DNA from 2 places in the Bacillus aerius genome. Region 2 is predicted to be linked to the other one. Evidence: predicted binding sites of a transcription regulator. Region 2 holds the regulator's gene; the other holds the start of a gene.
What was found. The regulator LexA, encoded in region 2, represses DNA repair genes until DNA is damaged. The targets are predictions, from matches to a motif close to CGAACATATGTTCG.
Positions count from the first base shown of each region.

Region 1: M2353_RS11090 (DNA polymerase IV) is a predicted target of LexA. The motif match lies at 2,341-2,354, and genes of this name have one in related genera.

Region 1 covers NZ_JARYHO010000001.1:2,153,023-2,156,839, forward strand. The annotation lists partial or broken gene M2353_RS11070 (expansin EXLX1 family cellulose-binding protein) at 1-27, shown strand, start outside; gene M2353_RS11075 (GNAT family N-acetyltransferase) at 46-1,020, opposite strand; gene M2353_RS11080 (GNAT family N-acetyltransferase) at 1,017-1,496, opposite strand; gene M2353_RS11085 (YfmQ family protein) at 1,779-2,228, shown strand; gene M2353_RS11090 (DNA polymerase IV) at 2,370-3,602, shown strand; gene M2353_RS11095 (YolD-like family protein) at 3,618-3,817, shown strand, end outside.
Region 2 covers NZ_JARYHO010000001.1:1,767,197-1,771,013, reverse strand. The annotation lists gene tkt (transketolase) at 1-36, opposite strand, end outside; gene M2353_RS09035 (DUF896 domain-containing protein) at 225-455, opposite strand; gene M2353_RS09030 (YneB family resolvase-like protein) at 525-1,172, opposite strand; gene yneA (cell division suppressor protein YneA) at 1,190-1,501, opposite strand; gene lexA (transcriptional repressor LexA) at 1,661-2,281, shown strand; gene M2353_RS09015 (hypothetical protein) at 2,329-2,772, opposite strand; gene M2353_RS09010 (IseA DL-endopeptidase inhibitor family protein) at 3,069-3,611, shown strand; gene M2353_RS09005 (STAS domain-containing protein) at 3,644-3,817, opposite strand, start outside.

The DNA of each region.
Region 1 (3,817 bases), 390 kb from region 2:
AAAGGCAATGTTCAGCTTCCTAATTAACTGAGGAGAAGAGGCAGCTTATTTAAGAGCTTCCTCTCTTCCTTCTTTATCCCAGCGATATGCCTCATTTTCTATTTCTTTTATGATTTCATTCTTTCCTGCCATATAGCTTTGTATATCTTCCGGATACTGCTTTGCTAATTGTTCCTTGACAGACGCATACGCCTCAGCTCGTTCTGGGTGGACTCTTAAGTAATCTCGAAACAATAAATGTCTTTTCACATCAGGATGATTTCTTTCATACACATGGACATGATGCGTACGATTCAAGCCACCCTTTTGAAAAAAGCGTCTCCCTTTTATACCATTTTCACCGAGCGCTTCGTATCCAAGGTGTTCAAATCTCTCTTTTTTTCTATCGATCTCTTCTATATCGCTTACTTCTATTAATATATCTATAATTGGTTTGGCAACAAGTCCTGTAACTGACGTACTGCCAATATGGTAGCCTTCTATCCAGATCTTTTGAATGATTTGCTTGAGTCGCTGCTTTTCTTGACGGAATTCTTCATGCCATTCTTTTTTGAATTCGACAACCTCAACCCTGCGTCGCGGTGTCCATTTCATTTTTGATAGGGTGAGCTCTTTTGCCACATGAATGACATTTGTTTCAAAAAACCCTAATTTTTCATATAGCCTTTTTGCAGGGGTGTTTTCCTGCCCTGTGGTCAGTTCTATCGGAACATTCTTTTCCATGATTGTGGACATGAGTCTTGTTCCAATGCCCTGTTTTAGCGCTTTGGGATGCACAGCCAATCGACTAATGATCAAACAATCTTTCAGCTCTTCATATGAAACTACGCCTAATAAGAGATCATTTTGCTCAAAACCAATAAATTGCTCTTTTGCTTTCATGACATCTTGAATGGTCTCTTTTAATGGCGGAAGATCAGCATAGCCAATTTGTTCAGCTTCTTGTTGGTATGCAGCTAGTTGAATATGTAAGATCTGCTTTGCTACATCAATTATTGTGTGATCTAAATAAACAATCATTTCATTGCCTCCAGCTTCTTCACAAATAACACACGGTCTTCATGAATGCCATCGTAATCTGAAAAGACTGAGATGCCATCTACTGTTTTATCTCCCTTTTCTATCTGAAATCCGAGTTTTGTATGGTAAGCAATGGAGACTTTATTGATAGGAGCTGTGACAGCTTTAATTGTTGTTCTTCCTTCCTTTTCAGCCGCTTCATAAAAAGCTTGATAGAGGATTTTACCTATCTTTAATTTACGGTGATCTGGGTGGACGCCAACAAAGTGAATATAGGCTTCATCCGAATGAGATTGCGATAAAAAACCAACCAAAAAGCCGATCAGCTCTCCCTTTTCAACGACAACAAAACTTGTTTGCTGGAAATGTTCAAAAAAGAGCTTTGGCAATTTTGCACGCAAATCTCTGCCTCCCCACCAGCTTTGAATAACGGATGTGACTGCGTAAAAATCTGACGGTTTCACTTGACGTATCATGATGGCCTCGCCCCTTTTTCCATTTTGGCTTTCCTTTGATTCGTTTTTTCTCAAAAATGCGATTGTTTCAATAGTCTACTGTCTGATCAAATGGTTGTAAAGACAGTATGCACGTCTTTTTTCATGTTCATTTGTTGGTTCTTCGTCTTTCAGCCGTCATCTCCTTTTAAATCTTCACACTTATTTCAAAAAGTTCACTTTTTGTGCGAAAGTTTCATTCATTTGTTATGTTAAGATGGTTCATATAGGAAATGGTACAAATGTTTATTGGAGATGATGAGATTGGTTTGGGTTGTTATTTCGCTTGTTGTGTTTAGTCTTTTAAAGCTGCTTGTCACCTCTTTGCCTTCTGGTGTTGTTGAGCGCCTTTTTAGCCGCTACGCCGTACATGCTAAAGTAACAAGTGAGCAAACAAATATTACTTTTCAAGGTCGTTCGCTTGATGAGCAGCGAGCATCTGAAATCATTCAACATTTTAATGATGCGATCTTTACTGAACGCTATTATATTTACCCTGGTGATGAAGAACGCTTTCTTCATCCGAATGAAGGGCCAGCGCCGCTTACTATGCAAACAAAGCATGGGAAGCATGATGTCACCCTTTATCTGTTCCATTATGATGACCATGTGGATGTGGTTCGGCAGTTTACACATAAGCCAAAGAAAAAGCTGATGGCTTATCGTCTGCGTTCTGAACCGCTCCAAACATTCCACAACATGGCACATGCCTAACAATCGTTGCAGCAGACGAGACGAAGTGTTCACCACTTCGTCTTTTTTGTATGGACAGCTTTTGAATGATTTACCAGTATGAATTTCACCTCATGTTGTTTACAATAGATACAGAACATACGTTCCTAGAGGTGAAGTACAATGAATGAACGAGCCATTCTGCTTGTGGATATGCAGTCATTTTATGCATCAGTCGAGAAGGTGGAGGCGCCTCATTTGGAGAATGTACCGCTCATTGTCTCTGGAGATCCAGAACGAAGAAGCGGAGTCGTCCTGGCAGCCTGCCCTCTCGCGAAGAAACGTGGCGTACAAAATGCATCAAGGTTATGGGAAGCACAGGAGAAATGTCCTGAAGCAGTGGTTGTACGTCCACGTATGCAGCGCTATCTCGATGTCTCTGTCATGATTACAGAACTGCTTGAACAATACACAGACCTTGTCGAGCCATATTCCATTGATGAACAGTTTCTTGATATTACAGGCAGTCTTACACTATTCGGCTCTCCACATGAGATCGCTCAACATATACAAACAACGATTATGAATCAGACTGGCATTTACGCACGTGTGGGCATCGGCCCTAATAAAGTGCTCGCTAAAATGGCCTGTGACCATTTTGCCAAAAAAAACACATCCGGCATCTATGAACTGAGTGCAGACCGGGTTGCTGCTGATTTATGGCCGCTTCCAATTGGAAAATTATTTGGCGTCGGCAAACGAATGGAGCATCATTTGAAACGAATGGGTATCAGTACCATTGGCACACTTGCTACTTATCCGTTAGACCGATTAAAAAAACGCTGGGGAATCAATGGGGAGCTTCTGCAGCGAACAGCTTTAGGACACGATCCCTCCCCAGTCACTATTCACACACATGATCAGCAAAAAGCCGTTGGGCATCATATGACCCTTCCCCGTGATTACGCATCTTTTGAGGAGATCAAAGTCGCTCTTCTTGAATTGAGTGAGGAAGTCGCTAGGCGGGCACGTTTTAAGCATTATCTCGGTCAAACGGTGTCTGTTGGTGTAAGAGGGGCTGATTTTTCACATCCAACAGGCTTTCATCGACAAATGAAGCTTCATTCACCGACACAGTATGGCTCAGATATTGCAGAGGCAGCGATTCAGCTATGCCAGCAGCACTGGGATGGCCAGCCCATTCGCAGTGTAGGCATTACCCTCTCACAGCTGCAGCCTGACAGCCACTATCAGCTGACTTTATTTGATCATCATTTGAAGAAAGATCAACTCAGCAAAGTATTTGATGAAATCCATCTGAAATATGGACCTGCGGCATTATTGCATGCTTCGTCACTGACAAGCGCAGGGCAGGTATATCACCGCGCCGAAAAAATTGGCGGGCATTACAAATAACGGAGGCGAACAAGCATGAATCCCAATAAATTAACACCTGGATACAACATCATGTGGGAATCAAGCCGAATGATGCTACCAGAGCACCGGGAGCAACTACTTGCTCAAAAACGAAAGAAAAAAGAATATACACCTCTACCGCTCAGCTCCGATCAGCTAGAGGAAATGAATGTTTTGATCACACAGTCGATTACCGAGGATCAAGCGATTTGCGT
Region 2 (3,817 bases):
TATTGTTGCAATAGATTTCAATTCAATCGTTTCCATATAAATCCCCTTCCGTATCTTGTGTACACCATTATCATAAATCTACTGTCCTTTTTTCACAACTATTTCACGCCGAAAAAGAAGGATTTTGTCACATTTAGTTTATCGATCACCTAAAAACTTATGCAAATATGAAAAAAGATGAGAATATTCCTCCCATCTTTTCAAAAATAAAGAAATGATGACCTTTAATGAAGATTCTGGTCTCTTTCTCTTTTTAATTTTTCTGGTGTGACATCGTTTCCTTCTGGATCGACGATTTTCACGGTTTTGAGTGTATTTTTCATAGAAGAACGAAAAGCCTTTAAATATTCCTCTCTTAATTGCTTCTGTTCTGTTTTCTCAGCGTCCGACAAACCGGCCTCTTTCGACTTTTTTGAAAGCTCATTGATTCTTGCAAGCTGTTCTTTAGAAATCATGACAAACTCCTTTAAAACATTTTCTCTACATACTACTAAATATCAGTCATTTTTACAACAAATCACGCTTTAAGTCGCAAGCCCTTTTTCATATTCTTGGTACCTTCTATGGACGGTTGCTTTTGAAATGTCAAAACCAAGTGCCTGCAATGTCGCTGCAATTTCAGCGAATGTCATGTTGTTTTTTCTTAATCGAACAATTTCAGAAATCGGTACTTCAATACGTTCGCGGCCAGGCGCCTGTTCTTGGTGTTTTAAATTTAGTTCGGGTTGATACCCTCGCTCAACAGCTTTTTTCATCCCACGCTTAATTTTCAAATTATGAATTTTCCGCTGATACTCTTCTACAACGCCTACAATTTCAATGACCATCTCGTCTGCTTCTGAAAGCTCAAGCTCTCCTCTATGAAATACGCTGTACACCTTGACTTTTTCTTTAAACAGACAATGAAGAAGAGCGATTTTCGCCTGCCCTCTTCCAAGGCGTGTCTCATCTTGAATGAGAACAGCATCGATTTCTTCCTCTTTCAGCGCAGCCAGCATGTCAAAAACACCGTCACGATCAAGATCGTATCCACTCGCTTTTTCTTTAATCACTTTGACTACATTCATCTTTTGCGCTGCAGCTAAAGCAAGCAGTTCTTCTTCTTGTCTTTTAAGCGAGGTTTCTTGCTCTTCTTTGGCAGTACTTACTCTCGCATAAATGATTGCATTCATGTCTTCAATCGACCTTTCTACTGTACTGTTGCAAGTTGATATACGACTGGATGCTCTTTTTTAACTGGAATCACAAGGATATCTCCCGGCTGGATGTCAGTTGAAGCGAGATCATTGTGTTCAGTTACCCAGTCAATAAAAGCATTTTTATCGATTGATTTACTGTCGTTTACTTGATCAGCTAATCCCCAAAGAGTATCACCTGATTGAACCTCTATTTTAACATATTGATTTGGATCATTATGGCTAGTGACTGCAATAAGTGAGAGAAATATGCCAACGATGAATGAGAATAGCCCAATAAAAATAATAGATTCCTTTAACCTCATAATGTCATCTCTCCTAATAGAATGTGTGTTCGTTCTTTCTGACACTCATTATAAATACGAACAAACGTTTCTGTCAAACGTTTTTTTCGAACCTATGTTTGTACTGTTAGGAAAAACATGCTATAATTTCTTTAAAATTGACGTTTTGAGGTGCAAAAGATGACGAAGCTATCAAAAAGACAACTCGATATCCTGAAATTCATAAAAGAAGAAGTAAAAAGCAAGGGTTATCCCCCATCCGTTCGTGAAATTGGCGAAGCTGTCGGTCTAGCATCAAGTTCAACTGTCCATGGACATTTAGCTAGACTAGAAACGAAAGGTTTAATTAGAAGAGACCCGACGAAACCTAGAGCGATCGAAGTACTAGATGAAGAGGAAATGAATATTCCAAAAAGCGCTGTAATGAATGTTCCAGTCATCGGAAAAGTCACAGCAGGCTTGCCTATCACGGCTGTTGAGAATGTAGAAGAATATTTCCCACTTCCAGAAACTTTTGCAGCACCAGATGAACAAGTATTTATGCTTGAAATTATGGGAGAAAGTATGATCGATGCAGGTATTTTGGACAAAGACTACGTGATTGTGCGTCAGCAAAGCACTGCCAACAATGGAGATATTGTGGTGGCTATGACAGAAGAAGATGAAGCAACAGTGAAACGTTTTTATAAGGAAGATACACACTTTAGATTACAGCCCGAGAATCCATCAATGGAACCGATTATTTTACAGAATGTGAGTATACTAGGTAAAGTGATTGGCGTATTTAGAAATATTCATTAAAAAAAGCCGGTATTTCATCAATTGCTGATGAGAGCCGGCTTTTTCTTTTATGAACAAGAATATGCAAGAATACTAGAGCTTGGGAACGAGCCAAATGTAAAGTTCGGCCATATGAAACCCGTTGTACGGCCAAAAGGCTGCGAGGAAAGAACATACATGAGAAATACTTGACCGTTTCTAAGGAACACAATGGTCCACCTTCTATTACATCCAGCTGCAAATTGAACCGTTTGCTGGCTTCCGCCTACACTCTGCCCTGCAATGAGCGGCTGCATACTTTGAGGCTGAGAAACTGCTTGTTGATATTGCGAGATGATATGCTGCGGCGGGGCTGGCGGGACCGACTGTCCTCCTGCACCTTGCCCTTGCCCAGTTCCTCCAAATGGCAAGCCGGGAAATCCTCCAACTTGAGAAATAGGAAACGCCGGCATGCTTTGTACCTGCCGATCGTACAAGTACCCATTCCACGTACCTTCATATGGATTATACATACTAAACACCACTTTCTTAGACATTCATCACGACAGTATATGTCATACATAAAAAAAGAGTGTTGAGGAGACAAATAGAAATCTTTCCAAAAGACGTTTTATTCTTCTTTAGAACGGTTAAATACTAATGAGGAAGAAAAAAATAAAAAAATGAAAACTTTTTGTCTCCCTCAAACGTTATATAGATAGAAAGTAAAGAAATAAAAAACATTTAGATTTAATGCTTGTAATATCTATGTAACTATTGTAACATTTGTAACATAAGAAGTTTTCATTGAGAAAAGGAGGCAATCGCCTTGAAAAAATTATTTGTTTTATTAACCGCTATTATGCTTATGATCTCATTACAAACAACAACACTGGCCGCTTCCAAAAAATCAGCCGCTTTGACAAATAAAGAAGCGTTACATATTGCCCTTGATGCAAGAGAACACTTTTGGAGTGCGATGTCAGGCTACAACATTAAAGAGCATTCAGATTACAAATTAAAATCATTTACTTATAAAGATATGACTTACAACTACCTGTCTAAAACATTTGATACAAAGAAAAAACTAAACAGCTATCTATCTCAAGTTTTCACAAAAGATGCCATTACTCACGGTTTAAAAGACTATCAGTTCATCGTTCATAAAGGAAAAATGGCTGTGCCAGTTGGTGACGGAGACAATATGCTTAATTGGGATAAGGCAACACCTAAACTCGTCTCTAAGAAAAGTACAATCCGCACATACGAATTCACAGTTCCAACACTTGATGGACGCAAAGTAAAACGTACTGTCACTTTCGAGAAAGTACAAAACGAGTGGAAAGTAACAAAAATTGACGCTGTGATCTAAATAAAAACCAGGCCGTTTACTAGGCCTGGTTTTTATATGGATGAAAATTCAGTCATACGATCTAAAGCGTGAGCAAGTGATGAAGCCGTTTGAAATTCATTAAAAGGAAGTCCAAGCTGTACAGCCGTTTGAGCAATTTCTGGTCTAATCCCTGAAATGGTCGTATCAACCCCAATTAACCGAAGTGACGTGACAAGATCAAAGAT